4 regions of the Pseudoduganella sp. GW821-FHT12E03 genome follow, and region 1 is predicted to be linked to each of the others. Evidence: predicted binding sites of a transcription regulator. Region 1 holds the regulator's gene; each other region holds the start of a gene.
What was found. The regulator sigma-54, encoded in region 1, starts transcription at its own class of promoters, with help from an activator protein. The targets are predictions, from matches to a motif close to TGGCANGNAANCTGCTTT.
Positions count from the first base shown of each region.

Region 1 (7,421 bases):
AAAAAACTGGCGCAACGCATCATCATGCATGGCGTGTTCATGGATGTGCTGGGGGTGGGCGTGCTGATCACGGGCGATTCCGGATTGGGCAAGTCCGAACTGGGCCTGGAGCTGATTTCCCGCAGCCACGGCTTGGTGGCGGACGATGCGGTGGAATTTGCCCGCATCGCGCCCAACATGATCGAGGGCCGCTGTCCCGCCCTGCTGCAAAACTTGCTGGAAGTCCGTGGGCTGGGCTTGCTGGACATTAAAGCCATCTTTGGTGAAACCGCCGTGCGCCGCAAGATGCGCCTGAAACTCATCGTGCACCTGGTGCGCCGTTCCGCGCTGGAAGAAGAAGTCGAGCGCCTGCCGTTCCAGTTCCCGACCGAAGATGTGCTGGGCCTGCCGATCCGCAAAGTCGTGATCCCGGTGGCGGCCGGCCGCAACATCGCGGTGCTGCTGGAAGCCGCGGTGCGCAATACCATTCTGCAACTGCGGGGCATCGACACCTTACAGGAATTCATGGAGCGCCAGCGCCAGGCGATGTCCGGCGATTAAACACGGCGGACTGCCCCGCATCGGTGATGCACTATCAGCAAGCATTGAGGTATTATCAATACCTATGCGAATCGTGCTTATTACCGGTATATCCGGCTCCGGAAAATCCGTCGCCCTGAACGTCCTCGAAGACACGGGCTACTACTGCGTCGATAACCTGCCGCCCGCCTTGCTGGCCCAACTGGTCACCCAGTTGACCGATGAAGGCGCCCAGGCGCTGGCGGTGGCGGTCGATGCACGCAGCTCCCAGTCGCTGGCCAGCCTGCCCGGCGTCGTCAGCGACCTGCGCGTACAGGGCCATGACGTGAAAATCATGTTCCTAACGGCGAATACCCACTCCCTGGTGGCCCGCTTCTCGGAAACGCGCCGCAGCCACCCGCTGTCGCATGAATTAAAGCCGGGCCACAACCCGGCCGCGCGCCGCACCCTGATCGAATGCATCCTGGAAGAACGGGAACGGCTGTCGGCCATCGAGCAGCTCGGACATGTGATTGATACGTCGGAATTGAGCGCCAATAAACTGCGCGCTTGGGTCAAAGACCTGGTGCAAAGCGAAAATGCGCCATTGACGGTGTTCTTTGAATCGTTCGCGTTCAAGCTGGGCGTGCCGCTCGACGCCGATTTTGTGTTTGACGTGCGCGCGATCCCGAATCCGTATTACGACCTCGCGCTGCGCCCCATGACGGGCCGCGATGCGCCCGTGATTGCGTTCCTCGATGCGCAGCCCAGCGCCGAGGAAATGTTCAAGGATATCCGCGACTTCATTACCAAGTGGCTGCCCTCATTCAAGGGCGACAACCGCAGCTACCTGACGGTGGCGATCGGCTGCACCGGCGGCCAGCACCGTTCCGTCTACATGGCGGAACGGCTGGCGCGCCACTTCCATCACAGCGAGCGCGTGGTGCTGCGCCACCGCGAACAATCCTGACCGCGCCTGCCTTGACTTAACGGCTCCAGTGCACCACCTCGATGCTGTGCGCATCGAGGTCCTGGATCATCATCCCGTAATACGCGTCGTTGATATCGGGCCGCAAGCCCGGCTCGCGCAGTTTGGTGGCGCCGCGCGCCAGCGCCGTGTCATAAAAGGCGCGCGCCGCCGCCTGCGAAGGCGCTGTAAATGCGATGTGGGTGCGGCTGCCCACCAGCGGCGCATCCGGCGCGGCAGGGTACAAGGCAAAGCTCCATTTGCCGTCTTCGCCATAAATGGCTTGTCCCGCATCACGGTGCTGCAAGGTATAACCCAAGGTCTCCAGGCAAGCGGTATAAAAATCGATGGAGCGGGCCAGGTCGCTGGCGCCGATGGATGCATGGTCAATCATGATGGTGTCCTCGTGGTGGTGGATGCGAGGCCTCATGATACGGATGCGCGGTGAGACATTTTTTCCAAATGCGGTGGCGCGGCGGGAAATTATTCCAAAGGCACCCTGGTCTCGAACTTCGCGCAATTCATCGCGAACAGGCTTTTATAGTTGCGGATATTGTTAGTTGACGTAAACAGCCGGCGCGTCAGTTCGTGATACGACTCCATCGAAGCGGCCGTCATCACCAGCATGAAGTCGAACTCGCCGGCCACTTCATAGCACGCCATCACGTCCGGCTCGCCCCGCATCAGCGCTTCAAACTGCTTCAACAGCGCCGTATTTTGCTGGTCCAGTTCGACCTGCACGAAAATCGTCAACGGCCGCCCGACCCGCACCCGGTCCACCAGCGCGACGTCCTTGAGCAGGATGCCGCTGGCGCGCAATTGCGCGATGCGGCGCTGGCAGGTGGCAACGGAGGCGTGCACTTGCTGCGCCAGTGTCCGCAACGGGACACTGGCGTCGTCCTGCAGGATGTTCAGGATCTGCGTATCGAGCCGGTCGAGCGTCATGCGCCTGCCATCATGCCAGGTGGCGCAGCGGATGCGCCCAGACAGGCCACGCCGGTTCAAAGAAGCGCTCCACCATGGCCGGCGTCACGTCGTCGAGCGAGGCGGGTGACCACTTCGGCGCGTTGTCCTTGTCGATCACCAGCGCGCGCACGCCTTCCAGTACTTCGCCGTGTTCGAAATTGCGGCGCACCACATTGCGCTCCATGCGCAGGCAATCGGCCACGCTCATTGATTCGCCGCGGTCCAGCAGCGCCAGGGTCACGCACATCATCAGGGGCGAGCGGCCCTGCATGAGCTTCAGGGTTTTCTGCGCAAATTCATCGCTGTCGCCGGCCAGGGAAGCCATCATCTCGGCCACGGTTTCCGGCGCAAAATGGCGTTCAATCGCATCGAACTGGGTTTCCATCACGGCCACGCCGGCCTGCGCGCGGAACGGCGCGGCAAAATCGGCAATCGCCTGCACCAGTTGCGCGCCCGGCGTCGCTGCCAGCAACGCCGCCAGCGCCGGCAATTGCGCCACTGGCACGAAGTGGTCGGCCAGGTCCGCGTACAGCGCGTCGGCCGCGCCCACCGTCACGCCCGTGACGCCGAGATAGCGTCCCAGCTGGCCCGGTGCATGCGACAGGAAATGACTGCCGCCGACATCCGGGAACAAGCCGATATTCACTTCCGGCATCGCCATTTTCGTGCGCTCCGTGACGATGCGCACGCCGCAGCCGGGTCCGCCCTGCGCAATGCCCATGCCGCCGCCCATCACCACGCCATCCATGATGGCGATATACGGTTTCGGGTAGTAATGGATCAGGTGGTTCAGCGCATATTCTTCCGTGAAAAAATCTTCCAGCAGCGCGCTGCCGCCCTGCGGTGTGGCTTTGCCGGCGTCATGGAAAAAGCGGATATCGCCGCCGGCGCACAGCGCTTTTTCACTGCTGCTGCGGATCACCACTGCCGCCACTTGCGGATCATCGCGCCAGGCCAGCAAGATGCCGGTCATGGCGCGCACCATGTCGAGCGACAGGGAATTCAATGCCTTCGGCCGGTCCAACGTGATAAACCCGGTTCCGTTGCTGATGTGGGTGAGGACATGTGTCACGACTGGTTCGCTCATGGCAGGCATCGCTGAATTGAAAGAAAGCTATTGTAGCGTCGCCATGGGAATAGTACAGGCGCAAAAAAGGGCGCCAACTGCGCCCTTTTCGTCCGAGTATCGGGGACCGCTTATGCGGTGGCGGCCGACTCGTCGTAATTATCCGGAAGGTGTTTGATCGCGGTGTGGTTATGCTCTTGTATCTTGCCTTTGTATTTCATAACCTGGCGATCCAGTTTATCGACCAGCGTATCGATGGCAGCGTACAAGTCTTGCGACAGGCTTTCCACGTACACGGTCTTGCCGGACATTCGCAGATTGATCTCGGCTTTTTGCCTTTTCTCTTTCTCGGTGAGGTTATCTACAGTCAGGATGACAGCAATATCAATTACTTGATCGAAATGACGTTTTACGCGTTCCAGTTTGTTCTGCACGTATTCGCGAATCGCGGGGGTCACTTCGAGATGATGTCCACTGATGGTGAGATTCATACACACTCCTAAAGATGAAGGTTCGTACGTATCACAGTTATGCTGTGGCGCGCAGGGGAACCCAGTAACACTACAGAGCTTTGCGCAGACTAACGGGCGGGATTTTCAATGCTTCGCGATATTTGGCAACAGTCCGTCGCGCAATTACCATGCCTTGTTCCCCCAGCATGTCCGCAATCTTACTGTCGGATAATGGATTTTTAGGGTCTTCTGCTCCTGTCAATTGCACGATCAGCGCCCGTATCGCCGTGGAGGACGCCTCTCCTCCTGCTTCTGTTGCGACGTGGCTGCCAAAGAAGTATTTCAACTCAAACATGCCATGGGGCGTGAGCATATATTTTTGAGTTGTTACACGAGAAATAGTGCTCTCGTGTAGACCCAGTGTATCAGCAATTTCACGCAACACAAGGGGCCGCATCGCTACCGCGCCGTGCGAGAAGAAATTCTTTTGCCGCTCAACGATGGCCTGGGCCACGCGCAAGATCGTGTCGAAGCGCTGGCGCATGTTTTTAATCAGCCACTTGGCTTCCTGCAACTGTGCGCCCATCGCGGATTCGCTCTTGCCCTGCTTCAACAAGTTCGCATACATCGCATTGACGCGCAGGCGCGGCATGACGTCGTTGTTCAGGGTCACTTGCCAGCCGTTGCGGGCTTTTTTCACAATCACGTCCGGCACCACGTAATCGGACACGTCCGATGCGAATTCCGCGCCCGGATGGGGATTGCACAGGCGAATCACCGCTTGCGCCTCGCGCAAGTCTTCATCGTCGCAATCGAGGGCTTTTTTCAGCTTGTTGAATTCGCGCTGGGCAAACCAGGTCAGGTGCTTGTCGACGATGACCAGCGCCATGCGGCGCGTCACCAGCGGCACATTCGGCATTTGCCTGATTTGCAATGCCAGGCATTCGGACGCGCTGCGCGCGCCCACGCCGGCCGGATCAAAACTTTGCAGCAAGGTCAGCGACGTGCGCAGCTCATCGAAGTCCACTTCCGCTTCTTCCGGCAGGCGGGCATGGATTTCTTCCAGCGACTCTTCGAGGTAACCGTTGTCGTCGAGCGCATCGATGATCAGTTCCATCAGGATGCGGTCGCGCTCTTCCGTCACCGTTACGCGCATTTGCTCCAGCAAATGTTCGCGCAGGGTGCAGTGGCTGGCTTCGATTTGCGGGCGGGAATCGTCGTCATCCGGACTCTTGGCCCGGCCGACATCGCTCCAGTCGCTGTCGCCGTCGGCCGCGCCGGCGTTGTCGCCCTCGCCGCCCTCGGCCCCGCCTTCATGCGGGGCGTCGCCATCGGCCGGCGCGGCGCCATCCGATGGCGGCTGCAAGGTGTCCGGCGTGGCTTCCGCGCCGTTTTGCACCGGCGCGCTGATGGCGCCATCGGCCAGCAGGCGCACCGAATGGTCGAGCGGATCGTCCAGGCGTTCCAGCAACGGGTTTTCGCCGAGGATTTGTTCCAGTTCCTGATGCAGCTCCAGGGTGGACAATTGCAGCAGGCGGATCGACTGCTGCAGCTGAGGAGTCAGCGCAAGGTGCTGCGAAGTGCGAAGTTGCAGTGACTGTTTCATGGTTCCTACATACGGAAATGTTCACCCAGGTAGACGCGGCGCACGGATTCGTCGGCGATGATGTCGTCCGGACGGCCCGAGGCTAGCACGGCGCCCTGGTTGATGATGTACGCGCGGTCGCAGATACCCAGCGTCTCGCGCACATTGTGGTCAGTGATCAGCACACCGATACCGCGCTCCTTGAGGAAACGGACAATGCGCTGGATCTCGATGACGGCAATCGGGTCGACGCCGGCAAAAGGTTCATCGAGCAGCACGAAGCGCGGATTGGTGGCCAGGGCGCGTGCGATTTCCACGCGGCGGCGCTCGCCGCCAGACAGGGACAGCGCCGCGTTTTCACGCAATTTCTCGATTTGCAGGTCCGCCAGCAGCCGGTTCAGCCGCTCGTCGATGTCTGCCTTCGCCAGCGGTTTGCCGTTGACCTTTTGGATCTCCAGCACCGCGCGGATATTTTCTTCCACCGTCAGCTTGCGGAATACCGACGCTTCCTGCGGCAGGTAGGACAGGCCCAGCGCCGCCCGCTGGTGGATCGGCATCGACGACACATCCCTGCCGGCAATCTCGATACTGCCCGCATCGGACGGCACCAGGCCCACGATCATGTAAAACGAGGTGGTCTTGCCCGCGCCGTTCGGCCCCAGCAAGCCCACCACTTCGCCGCATTCGACTTGCAGCGACACGTCATGCACCACCTGGCGCTTGCCATACGATTTTTGCAGGCCGCGCACCAGCAGGGTACTGCCGCAATTGGCCATGGGCGCCGCAACTGGCGCCGCAGCTTGAACTTCCGCCTGCGCCATCTTATTTCCCCGCCTCAGGCTGGGTTGCGCCGTCCGGCGGCGGACGCTTGGCTGACGGCTGAATCACCATCGTGCCGCGGCCCGCGCCCGGCTTGCTGTCGCCGGTCACGGTATTGCGCACGCTGAAGTATTCCTTGCGGCTGTCATAGGAAATGAATTCCCCCGCCACTTCATCGCTCGGACGGCTGCCTTCCAGGCGCTTGATGCGGGCTTTTGAAAACAGTTTGACCAGTTCAATGCGGCCATCGTAATCAATACGTTCGGCTTCGCCTTCAACCCATTGCTCGCCGTCGCCGTCGCGCTTCTGGCGGAACGTGGCCGGCTTGCCCGGCACGCCCGTCAACGTCACGTGCTGGTAGCCTTCCGGGTCTTGCGTCACGACCGCCTTGTCGGACTTCATGCGCAGGGTGCCGCGCGTGAGCACGACGTTGCCGCGCAAGGTGCGGATCTGCTTGACGTCGTCGAGGTCAGCCGTGTCGTACTGGATTTCCGTCGGCTTGTACGAGTCCGCCTTTTCCGCGTGGCTGGCGCCGATCGCCAGCAGCAGCGCGGCTGCCGCCGCAATATATTTAATCGCCATATATCACATTTCCGATATGTGGATGCCCGGCCTGAAGGCCCTGCACCCATGTATTAATATGTGGATGCCCGGCCTGAAGGCCCTGCACCCATGTGTTGCTATGGTTGCGCCTTGGGTGGCAACACGATGGAACCACGGCCTTGCAAGTGCACTTCGCGCGTCGCGTTATTGGCGCGCATGCCTTGCGCCGTCATGCTGGCGCCGCCCTGCACCACTTGCACCGGCTGGTCCGTTTCCATCCGGTCTTCGTCCGGATACACCGTCATCGCCTGCGTGGTCATCACCATCGCGGCCGACTTGCCGCTGGCGGCGCGGTCCACGCGCACATTGTCTTTCAGGGTCACGCGCGTATTGTTTTCATCCACGCGCGCGCGCGCCGCATGAATATCCATCGGTGGGTGGCCTTCCCCCATGCTGCGCACCACCGGCTGCTCGATGTCGGAGATATCGCCGACCGGGCGGTGCACCAGCTTGTCGCCGGAGACG
Region 1 covers NZ_JBXAQJ010000010.1:6,165-13,585, reverse strand. The annotation lists gene hprK (HPr(Ser) kinase/phosphatase) at 1-540, shown strand, start outside; gene rapZ (RNase adapter RapZ) at 605-1,468, shown strand; gene AC1RRC_RS23855 (VOC family protein) at 1,485-1,859, opposite strand; gene AC1RRC_RS23850 (Lrp/AsnC family transcriptional regulator) at 1,949-2,410, opposite strand; gene AC1RRC_RS23845 (enoyl-CoA hydratase/isomerase family protein) at 2,421-3,518, opposite strand; gene hpf (ribosome hibernation-promoting factor, HPF/YfiA family) at 3,629-3,988, opposite strand; gene AC1RRC_RS23835 (RNA polymerase factor sigma-54) at 4,059-5,555, opposite strand; gene lptB (LPS export ABC transporter ATP-binding protein) at 5,561-6,355, opposite strand; gene lptA (lipopolysaccharide transport periplasmic protein LptA) at 6,357-6,935, opposite strand; gene lptC (LPS export ABC transporter periplasmic protein LptC) at 7,034-7,421, opposite strand, start outside.

Region 2 (7,421 bases), on a different contig from region 1:
AGGATATCGACGCTGTCATGCAAGCGCAGAGCGACCTGGTGGAAGTGGTGCATACGCTGAAGCAGGTCGTGTGCGTGAAAGGGTAATGATGATTGAACTCGATGGTTCCCAGGGCGAAGGCGGCGGCCAGATATTGCGCACGTCGCTGAGCCTGTCGATGATCACGGGCCAGCCCGTGCGGATCGTGAATATCCGCGCCAACCGGTCCAAGCCGGGCTTGATGCGGCAGCACCTGGTGGCGGTGCAGGCGGCCGCCGAAGTGTGCGGCGCCGATATCTCCGATGTGCAGGTCGGCGCGCAAACGCTGGTCTTCAAACCGGGCCGCATCCGTGGTGGCCATTACAGTTTTGCCATCGGCACGGCGGGAAGCAGCATGCTGGTGCTGCAAACCCTGTTGCCGGCCTTGCTGTATGCGGACGCGCCATCCACCGTGACGGTCAGCGGCGGCACGCATAATCCGAAAGCGCCGTCGGCCGAATTCCTGCAGCGCGCGTATGGCCGCGCCATGGCGCAGATGGGGGCGCAGATCGACATCCGCCTGGAGCGGCACGGGTTTTATCCGGCCGGCGGCGGAGTCGTATCGGCTTCCGTGCAGCCTTGCGCACAATTGCGGCGCCTGGAATTGCTGGCGCCGGGCGCGCGCCGCGCCGGGTATGCGGAAAGCTTTATTGCCGCCGTGCCGTACGTGGTGGCGCAGCGTGAACTGGAAACCGTGGGCACGGCCATGGGCTGGAGCGGCGAGCAATTGCGTCCGCGCCAGTTGCCGGACAAGCAGGGGCCTGGCAATGTCTTGCTGATCACCTTGGACAGTGAACATGTGACGGAAGTGTTTGCAGCATTCGGCGAGAAATCCGTGCCGTCGGAAGCCGTGGCGAAACAGGTGGTGCAAGATGCGCGCTTTTACATCGCGTCCGGCGCCGCCGTCAGCGAACATCTGGCGGACCAATTGATGCTGCCAATGGCGCTGGCGGGCGGTGGCACATTCACGCTGGACCGCGTGTCGCTGCACGCGCGCACCAATGCCGATGTGATTGCGCAGTTCCTGCCGATCGATATCACGTTTGGCACGGATGGGCGGCACAGCGTCTGTACCATCGCGGGACGGTAAGCGCCGGGTGGCACAGCCAGCGGAACAATGGATGTGACACTTGTTCCGTTCCGGAGCACTTATATGGACAGCGTTGGCGTCGCGCTGAGCATGCGACCGTGGCACGCCAATTGCTCCTTGTGGTGCATCACTAACACAAGGAGACAGCATCATGAAACGCCCCACCATCTTGTTCGCCGCCGCCGCGGCGCTGGTTGCCTCGCTCACCGCGCATGGCCATGGCAATGTGACGCCGCAGGGTGTCGACACCACGGGCTTGAGCGCGCTCGGCGACAAATGGCGCGACGAGAACCCGTACAAAGGCAACAAGCTGGCGCTGAAGATCGGCAGCTCCGCCTATAACCAGAATTGCGCGCGCTGCCACGGCCTGGAAGCGGTATCGGGCGGCATCGCACCGGACTTGCGCCTGCTGGACCGCGACTGCGGCAACATCAAGAACGCGGCAAAGAAAGCGGCCTGCTACAAGGATGTCGACAATTACTTCCTGTCGTCGGTCCGGGTGGGCAAGGTGCGCAATGGCGCCGTGTACATGCCGCCGTTCGAGGGGGTGTTCAACCAGGAAGCCATGTGGGCCATCAAGACTTACCTGGAATCCCGCCGCGAAGCTAATTAATTCATGTGCCTGATACCGCAGGTGTCAGGTACGTCTGACCAACTGGAGAGGAAGAGCACCATGTCCCGTCGCACACATATCCTGGGGGCGGCGGTTGCGCTTGCCCTGTCCCTTGCACTGCCGGTCCGCGCGGACTGGGACAAGGTGCAACAAACGGGTAGCCTGAAGGTGGCTGTCTATACCGACTTCGCGCCGTTTTCCACCAAAGACGGCGGCATCGATGTCGACCTGGCCGATGCGCTGGCGAAGAAGCTGCATTTGCGCCTGAACCTGCTGGCGTTCCCGGCCGGCGAAGAAGTCGGTGACGATTTGCGCAACATGGTGTGGAAGGGCCATTACCTCGGCTATGGCCCGGCCGACGTGATGCTGCACGTGCCGGTCGATCCGCGCCTGATGGCGGCGCAGGACAAGGTACAGATCTTCGCGCCCTACCACGTGGAATCGGTGCAGCTGGTGCGCAATGCGCAAGCGATGCCCACGTTTGACAGTATCGATGCGCTGGCGGGCAAGCGCATTGGCGTGGAAAAGGTGTCAATTGCGGGCATGGTGCTGCTGGGTGAAGGCAATGGCCGTTTCCGCGACAACGTGCGTATCTTCCCCACGGCCGCCGCCGCACTCGAAGCACTGAAGGCGGGGAAGCTGGACGCGGTCCTGGCGAACCGTTCGGAAATCGAAACCGTTTTCCGTGGCGACCCCGCCTTCCCGCTGGCGCCCGCCGCGTTCCAGCGCCTGCCGCGCAACGGCTGGGCGGTGGGCATGGCCGTCAAGAAGGGCAATGAAGATGTGGCACGCCAACTGCAAGCCGCCCTCAACGAACTGCGCGACAGCGGCGAACTACAAGCCATCTTCGCCAAACATGGCGTGCGCGTAGCCCAGCCATAACAAAAACCAACCATGGGGTCAGGCGTGCATTCGTGCACTCATTTCCGGCGTTGCGCACGCACCGCCGGACGCAGCCCCTTTATCTGCAGGCTTTCCATGTATTGAGGGCTGCCGCGCGCGCTGAAAACAGCGGCCAATTCGCACGATTTCGCTTGCTGCTTTTCATGTGAATCGCCCGCCAGGCCAATGCCTGCGGGCGAAACCGTATCAAAATCCGCTTTCAGGAATGCACGAATGCACGCCTGACCCCATTGTTTAGAAGTGGTATTGCGCGGTGGCGCCGAGTTGCCAGGTGCGGCCTGGGGCGGATTCGTAGTAGCGCTTGTTGGTGTCGCCGACGATGACGGAGCCGATGTATTGGCGGTCGAGCAGGTTGTTGACGCGGGCGTAGCCGGTTACGCGCCAGGCGCCGAGGTCGTGGCGTGTGGTGAAGCGGGCGTTGACGGTCATGTAGCCCGGCGCGGCTTTTTCCACGTTGCTGTCTTCGGCATAGACTTTTGCGCTGGCGATGGTTTCCAGTGCCGCGCCGATGCGGCCCTTCGCATCTTTCCACGCCAGATCCGCATACAGGTTCGCCTTCGGCACGCCCGGCAACCGGCTGCCCGCCGCGACGGCGCCGAATGGCGTGTCGTAGACGGCGCGCAGCGCTGTCAGCGCCACGCGGCTGCTGAGACCCGCCCCCAGGTCGGCATCGACCGACACTTCCACGCCGCGCCGCGATGTTTTGCCCGCGTTGCGGTAACTGGTGCGCCCGCCGCTGGCCGCGTCCACCACCAGTTCGTCGCGCGTCTTCACAGTGAAGAGCGCCGCATCCAGCCGCACGCCGGAACCGAGGATGGTTTTCACACCGGCTTCGCCGTGCGTGCTGCGCGCTGGCTGCAGGCGGAAATTGAAGCCGCCGCCGCTACCGGAGTAAAACAGTTCATTCAAGGTCGGCGTCTCGAATCCCTGCGCCGCGCTGGCATAGACGTTCAGGGTGGGGGATACCTTGTACAGCACCCCCGCCACCGGCGTGGTGCGCGCGTGGCGCAGGTTGCCGCTGTCATTCCCGTTCGACAGGAAGTTGTCGCGCACCGAGACCGTGACCCGGCTGCGCCGCACGCCGCCGCTGATGACCCAGTCGCCGCCGGCCCATTCGGTTTGCACGTAGGGGTCCGCATTCGACACCACATCCTGCTCATCGCGCCGCAGCTTGCCCTTCACGCCCAGTTCCGTGCCGGCGAAGTTTTCATATCCCTTGCGTGCATCCGACGAGCGGCCATATTCGACGCCCGCCGTGGTACTGAGCTTGCCGCCGCCCAGTGCACGGACGTCGATCCAACTGACATCGGCGCCATAAAAATCCCGGTCGAAATCCACCACGCCGCCCGAATGACTGGCCGGCGCCTGGAATGCGCGCGAGAACGCCTGGTACTGGATCACTTGCCGGTTGCCGCCATACAGCGACACTTTCAGGCGGCTGTCGCCAAAGCGCTGTTCCCATGCCGCGCCGATTTGCTGGTGGTCGATGCTCTTGCGCGTGTTGTAGCGTTCCGCAAAGGTACGCTTCGGCGTCACCGTATCGGTGGTATCGGTTTCGCCCGCGCGTGCATCGCGCAGGTAAGTTGCCCACGTCACTCCCAGCGGGTCTTGCGTATCCTTCTGGCGCAAGCCGCTGGCGGTCACCGTCAATTTGCCGCCGTCATTGGGCCGCACCACCAGCTTGGCATAAGCCTGGTCGCGCCGCGCGGCGCTGTGGTCGCGGTAGCCATCCGTGTCGAAACGCGAGGCATCGAGCAGGTAGCCAATGCCGCCGGCCTGGCCTTGCGCATTGACGTCGACCTTGCGCGCGCCGTCGCTGCCGCCCATAACGGACGTTTCCAGCATTGGTTTACCGTCCGGTTCGCGCGTAAACAATTGCACCACGCCGCCCGAGTGATTGCCATAGGCGGCGGAAAACGGCCCGCGCAACACTTCAATGCGCTGCGCCTGGTCCAGGTTGAAGGTGGCCGCCTGGCCCTGCCCATCGGGCATCGACGCCGGGATGCCATCGGCCACCAGCTTGACGCCGCGCACCCCGAAGGCGGAACGGGCGCCGAAGCCGCGCGATGAAATCTGCAAGTCCTGCGCATAGTTTTGCCGGTTTTGCGCCACCAGCCCCGGCACCGCCGCCAGCGCGTCCGAGGCGTTGACCCGCATTTGTCCTTCGCGGATGCGTTCCCCGTCGATGACATCCACCGCCGCCGGGAAGTCAAAGCTGCTGTGCTCCACGCGGCTGCCGCTGACGATGACGACCTGCTCCGGGCCATCCGCCAGCGCATTGGCGGTCCAGATACTACCCACCAGGGCGGCAAGAGTGGTCAAGCGAATACGGGGTTGCATTTGATTCTCCTTATATGGTTTCACTGCCGGAAACCGTAAGCAATATACCTGCCATGGTGAAAGCCGGCCGCACCGCAATGATGTATCAATGGCACGCGGCTTGCATTCCTGGTCCCCACGCGCGCAAGAACGCGCAGCCCAACACCAGGAGACCCACCATGAAAACCGCTTATTGTCTGCGCGCCACCGCCGCCGTTGCAACCCTGTTCGCACATGCCGCGTTATGCGCCGCGCCGCTGGCCTATGTGCCCAACGAGAAATCCGGCTCCATCAGCGTGCTCGATACCGCCACCGATACCGTGCTGCGCAGCCTCCCGGCCGGTAAGCGCCCGCGTGGCATTGCGTATGACACGGTCGGCAACCGGCTGTTCGTGACGGATGCGGGCAGCAACACCCTGCTGATGCTCGACAGCGGCGGCGCCGGCGGTGCAATACGTACGCTGGCGCTGGGCAGCTCGCCGGAAGGCGTCAGCGTTTCGCCCGACGGCCGCTACGCTGCCGTGGCGGTGGAAGAGGGCAACAGCGTCACGCTGGTCGATGCCCACACGGGCCTGCGCCTGGCCGACATTCCTGTGCAGGGTAAAAATCCGGAGCACGCCGTGTTTAGTCCCGACAGCCGCTGGCTGTATGTCAGCGCGGAAGAGGCGGAGCAGGTCGACGTGATCGATGTCGCGCAGCGCCGCCAGACCGGCGCCGTGGCGGTGGGCTTGCGTCCGCGCGGCATCGGTTTCCTGCCCGATGGCAGCCGCGCCTACATCGCCTGTGAACTGGTCAATGCCGTGTATGTGGTCGATACCGCCAGCCGCGCCGCCATCGCCACGATCCCGGCGGGACGCAACGCCAATGGCATTGCGGTGCATCCGAACGGCGCCAAGGTCTACGTATCGAATGGCACCGATGGCAGCGTGATGCAGATCGATACCGCCACCAACCAGGTCAGCGCCACTATCGCCGTCGGCAAGCGTCCGTGGAATATGGCGATCACCCCGGACGGCAGCAAGCTGTATGTGGCCAATGGCCGCTCCAACAGTGTTTCCGTGATCGATACGGCGGCCGCCCGCAAGACCGCCGACATCGCCGTCGGTGAATTGCCGTGGGGTGTGGCAATCCGCTGAATTGTTGGCGTCGATGGCGATGGAACAGGTGGAGCAAACCTGTGCCGTTCTGGCACAGCTTGCAACAACGCAGTGTTTCAAATGCGGTGCAAATCCCGGCAAAACAGGCTGGCACGGTGTTTGCGAAACAGGGAGTGTGCTCAACGCCACCGTCCCGCAAGGAACGGCTCGAATCACCACCAAACCTATTGAAGAAAGAGGATGACATGAATCTCGCGGACATCACCAAACTGGGCGTCGCCAATCCCTACAAGCAGCGCTACGACAACTTCATCGGCGGTAAATTCGTGCCGCCGGTGAAGGGCGAATACTTCGCCAACCTGACCCCGATCACCGGCAAGCCGTTCTGCGAAGTGGCCCGCTCCACGGCGGAAGACGTGGAAATCGCACTCGATGCCGCGCACGCCGCCAAGGATGCCTGGGCCAAGACCTCGCAAACCGAACGCGCCAACATCCTGAACCGGATTGCCGACCGCATGGAACAAAACCTGTCCGTGCTGGCGATCGCGGAAACCATCGACAACGGCAAGCCAATCCGCGAGACCACGGCCGCCGACATCCCGCTGGCGATTGACCACTTCCGCTACTTCGCCGGCTGCATCCGCGCCCAGGAAGGCTCCGTCGCGCAGATCGACGCCAACACCTACGCTTACCACTTCCATGAACCGCTGGGCGTGGTGGGCCAGATCATTCCGTGGAACTTCCCGATCCTGATGGCGGTATGGAAGCTGGCGCCGGCACTGGCTGCCGGCAATTGCGTGGTGCTGAAGCCGGCCGAGCAAACCCCGGCGTCGATCCTGGTGCTGGTGGAACTGATTGCCGACTTGTTGCCGCCAGGCGTGCTCAATGTCGTCAATGGCTTTGGCCTGGAAGCGGGCAAGCCGCTGGCGTCGTCGAAACGCATCGCCAAGATCGCCTTCACCGGCGAAACGGGCACCGGCCGCCTGATCATGCAATACGCGGCGCAAAACCTGATTCCGGTGACCCTGGAACTGGGCGGCAAATCGCCCAACATCTTCTTCGAAGACGTGATGGACGCGGACGACGCGTTCTTCGACAAGTGCCTGGAAGGTTTCGCCATGTTCGCGCTGAACCAGGGCGAAGTGTGCACCTGCCCGTCGCGCGTACTGATCCAGGAATCGATCTATGACGCCTTCATCGAGCGCGCTCTGAAGCGCGTGGCCGCCATCAAGCAGGGCAACCCGCTGGACGCCTCCACCATGATCGGCGCGCAGGCATCGCACGAACAACTGGAAAAAATCCTGTCGTACATGGACATCGGCGCCCAGGAAGGCGCGGAGTTGCTGGCCGGCGGCGTGCGCACCATCCAGAACGGCGACCT
Region 2 covers NZ_JBXAQJ010000023.1:9,659-17,079, reverse strand. The annotation lists gene AC1RRC_RS32615 (RtcB family protein) at 1-86, shown strand, start outside; gene rtcA (RNA 3'-terminal phosphate cyclase) at 89-1,108, shown strand; gene pedF (cytochrome c-550 PedF) at 1,260-1,721, shown strand; gene AC1RRC_RS32600 (substrate-binding periplasmic protein) at 1,782-2,603, shown strand; gene AC1RRC_RS32595 (TonB-dependent receptor family protein) at 2,859-4,964, opposite strand; gene AC1RRC_RS32590 (beta-propeller fold lactonase family protein) at 5,123-6,079, shown strand; gene adh (aldehyde dehydrogenase) at 6,286-7,421, shown strand, end outside.
Region 2: AC1RRC_RS32590 (beta-propeller fold lactonase family protein) is a predicted target of sigma-54. The motif match lies at 5,054-5,071, and genes of this name have one in related genera.

Region 3 (7,421 bases), on a different contig from region 1:
ATGAACGCATCGACATCCGGCGCCAGCCCGGTGGCGCCAAAGTCGCTTTCCAGCTGCGCGACAATCTCCGGCAATGGCCGGCTGCCGTCGCAGCGCTTGAGGATTTCCGCGGCGCTGCGATTGAGTTTGACCATGCCTTCCGGGTACAGCAGCACATAGGCATCTTGCGCGGGTTCCCATTGCAGGCGGAACAAACGGGCCAGGCGGGGATGGGAGTGTGGGGTTGGCATCGCATTCTCCTTGTCAGCCATAGGCCAGTTCAATCGCGTCCATCATCGACCACAGCACGTCGAGCTTGAATTGCAGGATGTCGAGCGCGCGCGCCTGCTGCTCCGGCGTGACGAAATACGCCAGCGTGGTTTCCAGCCCGTGCTCGACATCGCGCTCGGCCAGTGCAATGCGGCTGCGGAAGTAGTGCAAGCCATCCGGCTCGATCCACGGGTAATGTTGCGGCCAGCTGGCCAGCCTGTCCTGGTGGATTTTCGGCGCAAACATTTCCGTCAGCGACGAGCACACGGCTTCCTGCCATGGCGCCTGCCGCGCGAAATTCACATACGCATCGACCGCAAAGCGCACACCCGGCAACACATGGCGCTGCGACCACAGTTCGTCGCGCGTCAGGCCCACCGCCACCCCGAGGCGCACCCACGCTTCGATCCCGCCTTCGTGCGTGTCATCGCCATCGTGGTCGACGATGCGCTGGCGCCAGCGGCGGCGCGTGGCGCGGTCGGGGCAATTGGCGAGGATGGCGGCGTCTTTCTGCGGAATGCAAACCTGGTAGTAAAACCGGTTGGCGACCCAGCCGCGGATCTGGTCCGGATTCAGCAACCCCTGCTGCATCCGCACGTTGAACGGATGGTGAATGTGGTAGCGGTCGCCCTTGGCCAGCAAGCGTTCAGTGAAAGTGGTCACAATACTATCTCCATGCCGTCATACGCCACCTCGACACCCTGCGCGCGCAGCACGCCGCGCTCGGGGCTGTTTTCATCGAGGATGGGATTGGTGTTATTGATGTGGATGAGGATCTTGCGCCGGCTGGCCGATGTCGGCAGGCCGGCCAGCACATCGAGCATGCCGCCGCCGCCCGATTGCGGCAAATGGCCCATGGCCGACGCCCCTTTGGCGGAAAAGCCATGCGCCACCATTTCATCCTCGGTCCAGAACGTGCCATCGACCAGCAGGCAATCGGCTTCGATCATGGCTTCCCACACCAGCGGGTCGACGCGGCCCAGTCCCGGCGCATAAAACAGCCGCTTGCCGCTGACCATGTCATGCACCAGCAAGCCGATGTTGTCGCCGGGCGCGGGCTGGTCGCGCCGTGGCGAATAGGGTGGCGCATTGCTGTGCAGCGGCAGCGCCGTGAAGCGCACGCCATTGAGTTGCGGGATGGTGAACGATTGCCGCTCGCCGGCCGCAACCGGGATGGCACGCCAGTCCACTCCGCAATAGTGCTCCAGCACCGTCAGCAGCGGCAGGCCCGACGTTAAATCGCCCTGCACGTCGGCGCTGCAATACAGTGGCAAGCGCGGCCCTTCGCGCAACATCATCAGTCCCGTCACGTGGTCGACTTGCGCATCCATCAGCAGCACGGCGGCAATGCCGCTGCCGCGCACAGTGCAAGGCAACCCCGGCGCCGGCTGCAGCGCCGGATTGGCTTTCAGTTGCGTGAGAATGTCGGGCGACGCATTGACCAGCAGCCAGTCCTTGCCATCGGCGGAAATCGCAATCGATGACTGCGTACGCGCACGGCTGTTGATCGTGCCGCGCCGTACGCCGTCACACTGGCGGCAATTGCAGTTCCACTGCGGGTAGCCGCCGCCAGCCGAAGAACCGAGTACCAGGATTTTCATGGCAGCTCCCGCAGTCCGGATCAGCGGTTCAGGATGTACATCGTGATTTCAAAACCGAAGCGCAGGTCGGTATATTCAGGTTTGGTCCATTGCATGATCGTCTCCTTGGTTATCGTGGGTTGAGCGGCAGGGACGGATTCCCGGCGCGCTCCACTTAACCAAGGCAACTTGCGTGCCTGCCCTCTTTGGCCCGCGCCCTGCGGGTTGCGCGGCGGTGTCGTGCGGCAAAATGCAACAAGCTGTACCGGATCGGCGCAGTGTGTGACACGCGTGGCGCAGCCGGTCAACGGCGACGCCGTTACGTCCTGGGGCTGCAACTTTGATAGAATCGTGGGATTGCCAACCGGCCGCAACATGGCCGCCACACTTAGACACCATCCATGAGCACTCCAGACATCCTGATTCAGCCATCCACCCATGCCCTGCCCGCCGCCGAACGCGAAAAGCTGATGGCCTCGCCAGGTTTCGGCAAACTGTTCACCGACCACATGGTGACCATCGCCTACAAGGATGGCGCTTGGCAGCAGGGTGAAGTGAAGCCCTATGGCCCGCTGACCCTGGCGCCATCGGCATCGGTGCTGCACTACGGCCAGGCCATCTTTGAAGGCTTCAAGGCGTTCATGCAGCCGGACGGCTCGATCGGCACCTTCCGCCCGGAAGCCAATGCCGAGCGCTTCAACCGCAGCGCGGCCCGCCTGGCGATGCCGGCCCTGCCAGTGGAACTGTTCATGAAAGCCGCCGATGCGCTGATCAACATCGACAAAGGCTGGGTGCCGAAAAACGTCGGCGAGAGCCTGTACCTGCGTCCATTCATGATCGCGACCGACGCGTTCCTGGGCGTGCGTCCATCGAAAGAATACTTGTTCGTCATGATCGCCTCGCCTGCGGGCGCCTACTTCCCGCAAGGCGTGAAGCCGGTCACCGTGTGGATCAGCGAAGACTATGTGCGCGCGGCGCCAGGCGGCACCGGTGAAGCCAAATGCGCCGGCAACTACGCGGCCAGCCTGCTGGCGCAAGCCCAGGCGCAAGATGAAGGCTGCGACCAGGTGGTGTGGCTGGACGCCGTGCAGCGTTCGTACATCGAAGAAATGGGCGGCATGAACCTGTTCTTCGTCTACACGGAAAACGGCAAGCCGGTGATCGTGACGCCGGAACTGACCGGCACCCTGCTGCCAGGCGTGACCCGCCGCAGCCTGCTGCAAGTGGCGAAAGACCTGGGCTACGAATCACGCGAAGTGAAACTGACGGCCCAGCAATGGCGCGACGACGTCGCCAGCGGCCGCATGACCGAAGTCTTCGCGTGCGGCACCGCCGCCGTCATCACACCGGTCGGCCACGTGAAAGCCAAGGGCTACAACTTCACCATCAACAATGGTGAAAACGGCCCGGTCACGATGGCGCTGCGCGACGCCCTGCTTGGGATCCAGCACGGCACCACGCCGGATACGCACGGCTGGATGCACAAGGTCTGCTAAATCTTTGCCGGATGGATATGGCCGTGTGGCCATATCCACAATGATTTAAATACAATAATATTGCTCGAAGGTATAGACAATTTACCTGGTTTAATGATTTACTTGCGTTTTGTTAATTACAAATAAGCAAGTCATGAAGAAAAGCTTGAGTTCCCTGCTGTGCCTCTTGGCACTGTCCGCACCGGTACAGGCGTCGGTCATCAATCTCCAATTCACTGCGAAAGTCGATTCGATCCATATCTGGGATTACCAGCAGGATGGCAGCGCCATCGAATCTGACCCACAATCCGCTATGTTCGGCGGTGACCTGATCAATTGGGGGGAAAAACTTGTTGGCGCGCTTAGCTACGATTCCGATACGCCCTACGCTGGAGAAGGTGCAGTCGGCGATGCCAACAGCGCACTCTATCATGCCAAGGGCTTGCGCCTGATTTTTGAGGGCGGCCACGTCTTCAAAGGACATTCTGGCGCTTGGACCAGCATTTCCATCTTCAATAACTCTGCTTATACCAATGGCTACGATTTGTGGAATATCGTGAGCTACAACGGCGCGTCGGAACAGGCCATCATTGGCATGTATAACTATAGCGGGGATATGTTCACTGATACCTCCCTTGCGCTGCCCTCATTCGCACATCCGAATTATGCGGGTCTGAACTTGAACTTCCACGATGCCATTACAGGGCAAAACATCCGAATCGGCGCTTTCCTGAGCGCCATTCAGCAAGTCCCTGAACCAGCCACGCTGGCCACCATGGCGATGGGCCTGGGCATGCTTGCTGTGGCGCGCCGCCGCAAGCAGGCAGGCCAGTAAGTCCGCGCCGTCGAGCCGGGCAGCCCCACCCGGCTTACTTCTTCTTTACCTCAATCTCAAACACCTTCGGCCACAGCTTGCCGGTGACGAACAGGCGCCGCGCCTTGCTGTCGTAGGCGATGCCGTTCAACACGTTATCGGCGCCCGGCACGATATTGGCCTGCGCGGCCAGGCCGGACAGGTCGATCCAGCCGATCACCCTGCCGCTGAACGGATCGATGCGGGCGATGCGGTCGGTCTGCCAGATGTTGGCGTAAATCTCGCCTTCCACCCATTCCAGTTCATTGATCTGCTCGAGCGGGACGCCATCGCTGGTCACGCGGATGCGGCGCGTCTGGCCCAGGGTTTTCCCGTCGAGCACGCGGATGTACGGCGTCCCGTCGCTCATATACAGGCGCTCGCCATCGGTGGTCAGGGCCCAGCCTTCGCCGGGATAATTGAAGGTCTGCTTCAGGGCGAAGGTCTTGGCGTCGAAGATAAAACCAGTCTGCGTGGTCCAGGTCAGCGCCACGATATCGCCGCCCATCGGTGCGATGCCTTCGCCGAAATACTGCTGCGGGAGTTCGCGCTTTTGCAGGACCTTGCCCGATTCCAGCTCCACCCGCCGCACCGACGAGCGGCCATTCAGGCCGGTACTCTCGTATAAAAACCCATCCTGGAAAAACAAGCCTTGCGTAAACGCGGCGCTATCGTGCGGATACGCTTTTTTCACCGTGTAGCCATACACCGGCACCGCCGATTGCGCGTGCGCCGCCATCGCCGCCGCCAGCCCTGCGGCGGCGGCGCGCTTCACAGCCCGTTTTACATTAAGCCTCAACATCACAGGTCATCCCACAGTTCTCCGTTTGGACTGGTGCGCGGCGGCGTGGCGCCGAAATGCCGGTAAGCGGCCGGTGTGGCGACGCGCCCGCGCGGCGTGCGCTGCAGATAGCCTTGCTGGATCAAATACGGTTCCAGCACGTCTTCAATCGTATCGGCCGCCTCGCCGATGGCGGCCGACAGGTTGCCGACGCCGACCGGGCCGCCGCCGAACTTATACAAGACCGCTTCGAGCAGCTTGCGGTCCATGACATCGAAGCCGACCGTGTCGACATCGAGCATCACCAGCGCATCGGCGGCGATTTGCTGGGTGATGTCGCCGTTGCCTTTGACTTCCGCATAGTCGCGCACGCGGCGCAGCAAACGGTTGGCGATACGCGGCGTGCCCCGTGCGCGGCGCGCGATTTCCGCCGCCCCCTCCGGCGCGATCGACGCTTTCAGCAACGCGGCGCTGCGGGTGACGATCTTGGTCAGTTCCGGCACCGTATAAAACTCCAGCCGCGCCACGATGCCAAAGCGGTCGCGCAGCGGGTTGGTCAGCATGCCGGCGCGGGTGGTGGCGCCAACCAGCGTAAACGGCTGCAAATCGAGCTTCACTGAACGGGCCGCCGGGCCCTCGCCGATCATGATGTCGATCTGGTAGTCTTCCAGCGCCGGATACAGGATTTCCTCGACCACGGGCGAGAGGCGGTGGATTTCATCGATGAACAGCACATCGTTGGCTTCCAGGTTCGTCAACAGCGCGGCCAGGTCGCCGGGACGTTCCAGCACCGGGCCCGAGGTCTGACGCATATTCACACCCATTTCGCGCGCGATGATGTTGGCCAGGGTGGTTTTACCCAGGCCCGGGGGACCGAACAGCAAGGTGTGGTCCAGCGCTTCCTTGCGCTTGCGGGCGGCGGAAATGAAGATTTCCAGCTGGTCGCGGATTTTCGACTGCCCGACATATTCGTCCAGCAGCTTGGGGCGCAGCGCGCGTTCGATGGCTTCCTCGTTCGGCGACGAAGGAGCCGCGTCGATAATGCGCTGCTCGGTGAAATTGTCAGTTTGAATGCTCATGCCTCAATGGTCCGGGTGTGGCCAGCACAACGCCGGCGCCGCATGGTTCCGCTCACGCGGGATGCCTGTCATTATCCTTTGGAGAGCGCCTTCAGCGCCAGCTTGATGCCGTCCGAGACGCCGGCATCGGCCGGCACCTTTTTCAGCGCCAGCAATGCTTCCTTGTCAGAATACCCCAATGCCAGCAGCGCGTTCAGGATATCGGTTTGCGCATCGGGCGCCGCATGGACGCCGCCGGTGGCGCCGATATCCGCCCCCAGCTTGCCCTTCAGTTCCAGCAACAGGCGCTCGGCCGTCTTCTTGCCGATCCCGGGCACTTTCACCAGGCGGCCCGATTCCTGCAACGTGACCGCCTGCGACAAATCCGCAATCGACATGCCGGACAAAATCGACAGCGCGGTGCGCGCACCGACGCCGGAAATCTTGATCAACTGGCGGAACACCGCGCGCTCTTCCGCATTGCCAAAGCCGAACAGCAAATGCGCATCTTCGCGGATCGCCTGGTGCGTGAACAACACCACCTTCTCGCCCACGCCGGGCAGGTTGTAAAACGTGCTCATCGGCACATCGACTTCATAGCCGACGCCGGCCACGTCAACCAGCAATTGCGGAGGATTTTTTTCAAGCAGGATGCCGGAGAGACGCCCGATCATAATGTCTTTCAGTAAAAGTGAGTTCAGCCGACCAGGCGGCCGCGCCGCATGCGCAGCGCGCCCAGGTCGATGGCGGTGGTGGCCGTGGCGGATGAAGCCGGCGACGGCGTCGCTGCGGCCGGTGCGGCGCCACGCACTGTGCGCTTGGCGGCAACCGGCACGACCGGATCATTGGCGATGCCGGCCGCGACCGCGCGCAAGCTGCGCCGTGCGGGCTTGGACCCTTGCAGGATTTGCAGCGCGTGCGCCGCGCCCGCAAGCGCCACCAAGTCCTGGCTGTGCGCATGGCAAATCGCCACACCGAGCGCGTCGGCCGCATCGGTGCCGGGCAGCCCGGGCAGCGCCAGCAGGCGCGCCACCATGTCCTGCACCTGCGACTTGGCGGCGCGGCCGGTGCCGACCACGGCTTGTTTCAATTGGGTGGGAGAATATTCCGCGACCGGCAAGCCCTGGCTGACCAGCGCGCAAATGGCGGCGCCACGGGCCTGCCCCAGCAACAGCGTGGAGTGCGGATTGACGTTGACGAAGACTTTTTCGATCGCCGCGCAGTCCGGTTTGTAGGTGGCGGCCACTTCGGCCACACCATCCAGGATGATCTTCAAACGCGCAGGCAATTCCCCTTCGCCACTCTTGATGGTGCCGGAAGCGATGTAGCGCAATTTGTGGCCGTGCTTGTGGATAACGCCAAAGCCGGTGGTGCGCAAACCGGGGTCGATGCCGAGGATAATCATCCCGGGATTGTACCCGGGAT
Region 3 covers NZ_JBXAQJ010000012.1:118,605-126,025, reverse strand. The annotation lists gene pqqD (pyrroloquinoline quinone biosynthesis peptide chaperone PqqD) at 1-230, opposite strand, end outside; gene pqqC (pyrroloquinoline-quinone synthase PqqC) at 244-912, opposite strand; gene pqqB (pyrroloquinoline quinone biosynthesis protein PqqB) at 909-1,850, opposite strand; gene pqqA (pyrroloquinoline quinone precursor peptide PqqA) at 1,871-1,945, opposite strand; gene AC1RRC_RS26930 (branched-chain amino acid aminotransferase) at 2,231-3,325, shown strand; gene AC1RRC_RS26925 (PEP-CTERM sorting domain-containing protein) at 3,459-4,139, shown strand; gene AC1RRC_RS26920 (glutaminyl-peptide cyclotransferase) at 4,174-4,959, opposite strand; gene ruvB (Holliday junction branch migration DNA helicase RuvB) at 4,959-6,017, opposite strand; gene ruvA (Holliday junction branch migration protein RuvA) at 6,089-6,670, opposite strand; partial or broken gene ruvC (crossover junction endodeoxyribonuclease RuvC) at 6,874-7,401, opposite strand.
Region 3: pqqA (pyrroloquinoline quinone precursor peptide PqqA) is a predicted target of sigma-54. The motif match lies at 2,011-2,028, and genes of this name have one in related genera.

Region 4 (7,421 bases), on a different contig from region 1:
CGGGCCACCCGCAAGGATATATTGCGGCACGCCGTTGACGATGGGCGGTGATCCCGGCAAGTGATAGTCGCGGTCGATACGGGACGGGACGCGTACCGCCCGCGACAGGCTGCTCCACAGCAGCTGTGACGTGTCCGGTGTCCACGCCAGGCGCACGTTGGGCAGCGTCTCCCAGCCGGTGTAGTGGTTGTGCTCCGCTTTCAAGCCAGCGGTCAGCTTGACCTGCTCGGCCACGCGCATTTCATCCTGGACGAAGACATTGCCCCAATGCAGATCCAGCGCGGGCGGCAGCATGGCGGCCTGGGGCGGATTGCGGACCCGGTCCCATGACTGGCGGAAGCCGGCGCCCCACACCAGTTGATGGTCCGGATTGAGCGCAATGCCATGCTGGGCTTCCAGGTCGAGCGTATTGATGCGCTCAAAAATCGTGTTGCGCTGGTTGCGCCCGGTGTGGTCGTAGATGGCTTGCAGGCGCAATTCGCCGCCGGCCAGCTTGCCCGTGTAACGGCCCAGCAGGTTGAAGCCTTCGGCATCGATGTCGCCCTGGGTGGGATAGCGTTTTATCCTGGTCCGGACCACGTCGCTGGAGACGGTGTACGTGCCGTTATCGCCCGCCCAGTCGGCGCGAAACCCCGCCTGGTTGCGGTGGTACTCGTTGCGTGTATTGTGGCCTGCCGGGGCGAAGCGCCCGTCTTCGCGCACGGTTTTGGCATACGCCCGGTAATGGCCGTTCTCGCCCAGCGCGCCGCCGTAACGCACCAGGCCGGTCTTTTCAAACTCGCCGCCACGCAGCCGGGCCAGGCCGCCCTGGGTGTCGGCGGCGCTTTTCGTGATGATGTTGATGATGCCGTTGACCGCGTTGGCGCCCCAGATCGTGGCGCCGGGACCGCTGATGACTTCAATGCGGGCGACGTCGGCCAGCACCATGTCCTGGATGTCCCAGAAGACGCCGGAGAACAGCGGCGAATACACGCTGCGCCCGTCGATCAGCACCAGCAGCTTGTTGACCATTTCAGTGTTGAAGCCGCGCGCGGTGATCGCGTACTGGCGCGCATCGATGCGCGCCACCTGCAGGTTGGGCGCCAGGCGCAGCGCTTCCGGCAGCGAATGAACGCCGCTGCGCCGGATGTCGCTGGCGTTGATGATGTACAGGGAGGCCGGTGCAGTGGAGAGCCGGGTTTCCTGGCGCGATACGGAAGTGACGACGATATTGCCCAATTGTTCGAGCGACATATCGGCCCACTGTTCGGATGACGGCTCCGTGGCATGCGCCGGGCCGCAGGCCAGCATGACCGCCACTGCGCAGGGGAAGCATCGCCGGAACTTCATCAGCCCGTCTCCGAAGTTATGTACAGGAATCTTACTTGAGGTCGGCTGGACCGTTGCACCAATCGCAATGGGGAGTGTGGTTAATTCGTCACGATGATCAGTTTGTCATGGACGGATTGGGTATGCCGTCTTCGGCAGCCCGGAATCACGTGGACCGCGCCATGTTCTCAATCCGGCTTGCCGTGCCGGCGGAAGAAGGACCAGATCAACTCGTTGACGTCGACGGATTTGCTGGTGGCGCCTATCGGCAGACCGACATTGAACGGCTCCGCGCCCGGCCAGGTGTGGCCGCCGTCGTGCACCGTCACCAGGGCCACGCGGTGGTGCGGCGTGCCATGCTCGCTGATGGACACCGAGGTCGCGTCACCTGCCGCCGAGGGGAGCTGGCGTACCGGTGCGACGCGCCACTCAAGACCGTTCACTTGCGCCCAATAGCTGGCCGATTCCCGCGCCGACAGGTAGCCGCCGGCCTTGCCGTCGTAGGCCACGACGGCGTCCGCGGTGCCGTGCACCAGCATGACGCCGACCGGACGGCGTTCCTGGTGATGGGCGATCACCGGTTCCGGCATGGGCGCCCCCACCGAGGCGACAGCGGCGAACCGCTCCGGCATGTCCGCCGCCAGGCGCAGGGCGAAGAAGCCGCCGCGTGACAGTCCCGTGGCGTACACACGGCGCGGATCGATCCGGTAATCGCGTTCCAGCGCGGCGAGCAGTTGGCGCACAAAGCCGACATCGTCGCTGCCTCCCTTGTAATCCATGCCGAAGCCGACGTTCCAGTCGTTCTTGATGCCTTGCGGGTAGACGGCGATGAAGCCATGGCGGTCGGCGCTGCGGTTCATTTGCGTATACAACATCTGCTCGGCGGCGGTCATGCCGCCACCCGCAAAATTGAGCACCAGCGGAAATTTCTGCTCCGGCGTGGCGGCATAGGTGGACGGGGTGTAGACGATGTATTTGCGTTTGACGTCCTGGTGGGTCAGCGATTGCAGCTGGGCCAGCGCGGGAACGGCGAGGCACAGCAGGGACAGTACGGCGATCAGTTTTTTCATGGTGGGCGGCGATTTGAGTGGATACCGCCGCCAGAGTAGGCGGGCCTATGTGAAGAGGATGTGAATCATGCCTTGGGGGGGGCACGCCGCGGCGGGCTTGCATTTCGTCGGCGCTGCCGTCGATTCGTCGCCTGCCGCTCGCCCGCACCGGTCGCCCGTGCGATCGTTGCCGCCACGTGATCGCCGATCACCGCTGGCCGGCTCAGGCTTCCTTTTCCCGGAACACATGCAATGAAAAAAAATCTCCTCATCCTGGCGTTGCTCGCCCTGGCAAGCGTGAGTGGCCCATTGGTGGCCGCCACCGACGCGGTGATCACGCCGCCCATGGTCACGGTCAAGGGGGGCGAATTCTCGATGGGGAGCACGGCCAATCCCAGGAACCCGAATTATCCCGTTTCGGAGCCGGTGCATACCGTCAGGATCAAGACTTTCAAGCTGTCCAAATACGAAACAACGGTCCGGCAGTTTCGCCAGTTTGTCGAGGCGACCGGCTACCAGGCCGACGGCGATTGCTGGAAACTGGCGGCGAACGAAGGCGGCGCATGGACCTCATGCGATGCGCCAATCATGTCGGCGGAATCCGTTCAATCAAGCTGATGGTGTCAGTTGGCACCGCCGGAACGCCATTTTTCGCCCTGGTCACGCACCAGCGTTTCAATCATCGCGCCGGAATAAACTTCGCCTTTCACTTCCGTGGCCTGCATCATGGCGCGCCACAACGGCACGATGCCCACGCCCAGCTGATCAAACCGCAACAAGCCGCAGGCATAAATGCCGTCATACGACGCCACGGAACGGCCCAGTTTTTCGCAAGTGGCGGTTTGTGCTGCGCGGTAAGCCTGAACCTTTTCCTCCGAGAACAAACCAGTGTGCTGCAAGCCATCGAGCGCCATGGCTTCCGCACCGCCTTCATGCACCCACGGTTCATCTGCGCCGACGCCGCCACGGACAATATTTAATTGCCATAGGTGCGCCAGTTCATGCGCCACGACACGGGCCAGGTAATCCCGTTTTTTGGGATGATCGCCCAGCAAAGCCTTGCCTTCAAAACGGTACGACAGCTGGCCCATGACTGCGCCGCCTTTCATGGACAATCCGGGCGTTTCGAAGCCCGTGATCGACACCATGATCAGCAAATCGTCGTGCAAGGCGCGCTGATACGCGGTTTCATAGTATTGCGAGACTTTGGCTCCGGCATCGAGCATGGTTTCACGGGCCCATGGCGGCGTTTCCGGATCCATCAGGATTTTCGTGCCGCCCACGGACACGGCTTGCGCCGGGCCGAAATACGCGTAACCACGGGCGCCGCCTGGCATCTGCCGGTTCAGCGGCGGCGCAATCACATTTTCCTGCGCCAAACCGGTCAGCTTGATGTCAGTTTGCATCGCATACTTTTGTTTGCCGCGCTGGGCGCCGCCTTGCAAATGGCCGAGGTAAATCGCGGTGCCGCCGTCCGTAAAGCGGTTAAACGAGGCATAGTCCTTCGGCGCCAGGCCATCAAACGTCGTGATTTCAACGCTGACAGCCTTGAATGGCTTGCCATTCGCCGCGATGACATCCTGTTCATCAACCGTTTTCAAGCGCATGCCGGGCGTCAGGATTTTCCAGGCGCGCTGGCGATACTCGACGACTGCCGGCAGTGTGATGGCGGTAACGGGTTGTGGGAACCGGTAATCGACGCGCCATTTATCGTTGGCGATGTGCCGGACATGGATCTTCAGCGGGAGGCCAGGGAGAATTTCCGCGTGCAGGGATGGGAACTGGCACAGCATCAGGATGGCGGCAGTCGGCAACGCAAATGAACGCGGCATGGACGTTTCCTCGTCGTAAAGAATGAAGAGCGTCATTCTACGCGGAGCGGATGTTGATGTTGTGCATTCGATAATATTTTTTATCTGGTGGCGCCAGCGGGTGTTGTAAGTTGATCGTCCATCGAGGTGAAAGTGTCCCTACTCTTAAAAATCCTCGGCACACAACTGCCGGTGGTCAAAAGGCCTACCAGCGCACCGTGTTCAATGTGCTGTTCAACAACCGCGACGACCATCCGAAGAATTTTTCCTATCTCCTGGGGCGAGACCGCCGCTGGGATTTGTCGCCCGCATATGACCTGACTTTCTGCGTCGGGCCTGCGGGCTGGCGCGCCGCACTTGACGGTCTTACCCTTGTCGAAAAACTTTACAGTCGAGCGCACCAGCCCGCATGAGTTTTCTGCAAGTGTTTGAAAAATAGAAAAGATTCCCGTATGGCATGTAAATTGCTTATTTGTAAGTATAGTTGCGCATTATCAATCTACTCACGGAAATTAACCTATGAACTTCACGAATATCCGCAAACTGCTGCCAGCCCTGCTGTTGTCGTGCTTCGCCGTCAATGCCCAGGCCACCGTGGTCACCTATGAAATGACGGTCGCCGGCTATTATTCCAGTGGCGGCTTTACAGGACTGGACAGCAACGCGGACGGTTTCCTGAAGTTGAATGAGCTGAGCGAATTCACCTTTAAGCTGGATCCTTATTTCAACATCAACCTGACCCAATTGTCGGACTTTGGCAGCTATGACATTGCCCAAAATGTCTGGAATCACGATGCCAGCGGCTGGGGCCAGTCAAACTTTGCCTATCTGTCGTTCAATAACGGCGGCTCGTCTGTGAACACGACCAACGTCACCATGGTGGCCACCACCGCGCAGGCCGAGAGCAACAATGTGCCGGAACCCGCTTCGCTGGCCCTGTTCGGTCTGGGCCTGGCGGCTGCCGGCATCGCGCGCCGCAGCAAACCAGCGGCAAAATAAGCGGCAAAATAAGCCGCGGTGGGAAGTAAGAAAAAAGGTTATGCGCCAAAGCGGATAACCTTTTTTTACGGCTGTATTCGGCTTATCGGGGGCGCCCCTCGTCGATCCATGCCTGCGTCTGCCTGAGGCCAAGCCGGTAGCGGGCGCAGTTAAAAATTGCCAGTGCGTTCAACTCCTGCTCCAGCAGGCTGACGAACTTCGCCGTATCCACACTGGGAAGAGCAAGATTGGCCAGCGTGATTGCCAACGGAATGCGGTCGCGGACGATGGTGCCGATCGCCTCGTTCAGCGCTTCGCGATATTGGACCCGGAATGGATCCGGTAAGCCCATGGATTCCACGACCACCTGATATTTGGCGTGGGAGCGCCGATAGGTCCAAGCGAACAGGTCTACCGCCATTGCGACGTCGCGGAACTCATACACGCCCATCATCGCCAGCGCGTAATCGTCCCGTGCCACATCGAGGAAGGACAGGGGCGCCTGGTTATACAACATCAGCGGGATATTGGCGGTCAATCGACTGACGCGTTTATTCCCATCTTCGAAGGGTTGTAAATACGCCAGATTCACCCAGAGGAAGAATGCGGATTCGACGGGGTTCTTGATGAACTGGGCTTTGGCGATGATCTGTTCGAACATTTCTTGCAGAACCAAAGGGGTCTGCGCTGGCACATACGTGGTACCGGTGATATTGACCACCTTGTTGCGGATGGTGCCCAGCGTCTCGACATCGGCCAGCAAATCCTGCATCAGGATGGCGTGCAAGTTGCGGACGAGGCTCCCATCGAGGCCATAGGCTGGAACCGCATCCACCATGAATTCGATGGCGGTTTTGTGGTTGAGCAGCATGACCGCATCGCTGTCGGTTGCGGCTTTGCCACTTTTGAACAACTCTTCCGTATCGAGCAGGCTGTAACGGTTGCCTTCGAGATGGGACGACGACCAGGACAAGTCGATCAGCAGTTGCTCGAGGACTTTCCGCACGTAGGTGCCGGCCGGCTGCTGGCCGGGCAGGCGGCCCAACGCTGCCAGTTCTTCCGCCAGCGCATGTGGCAGTAACGATGTTTCGTTGGGCCTGTAGGCTTCGACAAACTCGCGCAGGTAAGTTACCGGCTGGCGGGCCGCCAGGGGCAGCGACAATCGCCGCCGCAGTTCCAGGCTCGCCGCACTCCAGACTGAATGCCCCGGCGTATCAACAGAGGCTGTTTGCGAGGGAGCAGAGGTTTGAATCCGGTAGCGAGTCGCTCGCGCTTTGCCGACCACTACCACCTTCGACTGTTCCACCAGTTTGGCGAGCATGCGTTTGGCCGTCGGCAGGCTTGTGCCCACAGCCTTGGCAAGCTCTGCGGATGTTGCGGCGGGATGGCCATTTTCCGCAAGGTTGGCCATGGCTTGCAGCAGTGCTTCCGGGGACAGGCGGGTATTTTCAGTTGACATGAATCGGCTCACTTTGTGTGAGCTGATTCTAGCTAAGGTGAGCTGATTTTGCAATTTGAGCTGATTGTTGGGGAATCGGCTCAGGTTTGGAGACTCTAGTCGGTGAGGCCTGGAGGGGGGGACGGAGTTGCCTTTAGGGAATTAGTATGCTTGGAAGTTACACTCGCAGAGTGATGCAAAAAGCATTTTAGTGCGCGTTGACTCTGTATCTGGTGGTGTCGTGGCGCATTACCCACTTGATGCGACTCGGGAGAAACTTGGCCCGACCTTGATGCCGCGCAGTTCTTCGACTCTGACGAAATTGAGGCTGCTTATGTGCTGCTCGAAAATACTCCACTGCATGGCCGCGCCTCAACGATGTCTTGCTGCAGATCGCCTGCATTGGCGGCTTCCTGGCTCGTAATGGCGATGGTGGGCTGGGTGTCAAAACGATCTGGCTAGGACTGAATGATGTGCATGTCGCGGTAAAAACGATGCCGCTGATACGCCAGCGTAGTTAGCCTGCGACTTGTGTATAACGAGTGGGGTCAAATGGTCTTGAGTTCCTTCAAGTTGTTGCAAAATATGTCGTAAGTTATGCAACAGACTGTCACTCATCCTATATCTTGCTCAAATAAGATGTTTTCTCGACAATGAGTGCAGCAGGATAATTTCAATATGAAAATATTTCATAATGGAAACTCCTGGTTCGAGAGAATTTGTTGCGAACTTTTCAACCAAACGCACGATGCACTGCAACATAGTGTAAGAGCTAGGGAAAAAAAGTTGCCGCATTTCAACCGAGGTTGCTCAGCAGTGCAATATAAGCTTGAGAAG
Region 4 covers NZ_JBXAQJ010000006.1:352,453-359,873, reverse strand. The annotation lists gene AC1RRC_RS17785 (TOL_0244 family TonB-dependent receptor) at 1-1,329, opposite strand, end outside; gene AC1RRC_RS17780 (extracellular catalytic domain type 1 short-chain-length polyhydroxyalkanoate depolymerase) at 1,497-2,378, opposite strand; gene AC1RRC_RS17775 (formylglycine-generating enzyme family protein) at 2,610-2,975, shown strand; gene AC1RRC_RS17770 (hypothetical protein) at 2,981-4,189, opposite strand; partial or broken gene AC1RRC_RS17765 (HipA domain-containing protein) at 4,300-4,515, shown strand; gene AC1RRC_RS17760 (PEP-CTERM sorting domain-containing protein) at 4,688-5,167, shown strand; gene AC1RRC_RS17755 (Fic family protein) at 5,250-6,605, opposite strand; partial or broken gene AC1RRC_RS17750 (IS4 family transposase) at 6,956-7,105, shown strand.
Region 4: AC1RRC_RS17760 (PEP-CTERM sorting domain-containing protein) is a predicted target of sigma-54. The motif match lies at 4,622-4,639, and genes of this name have one in related genera.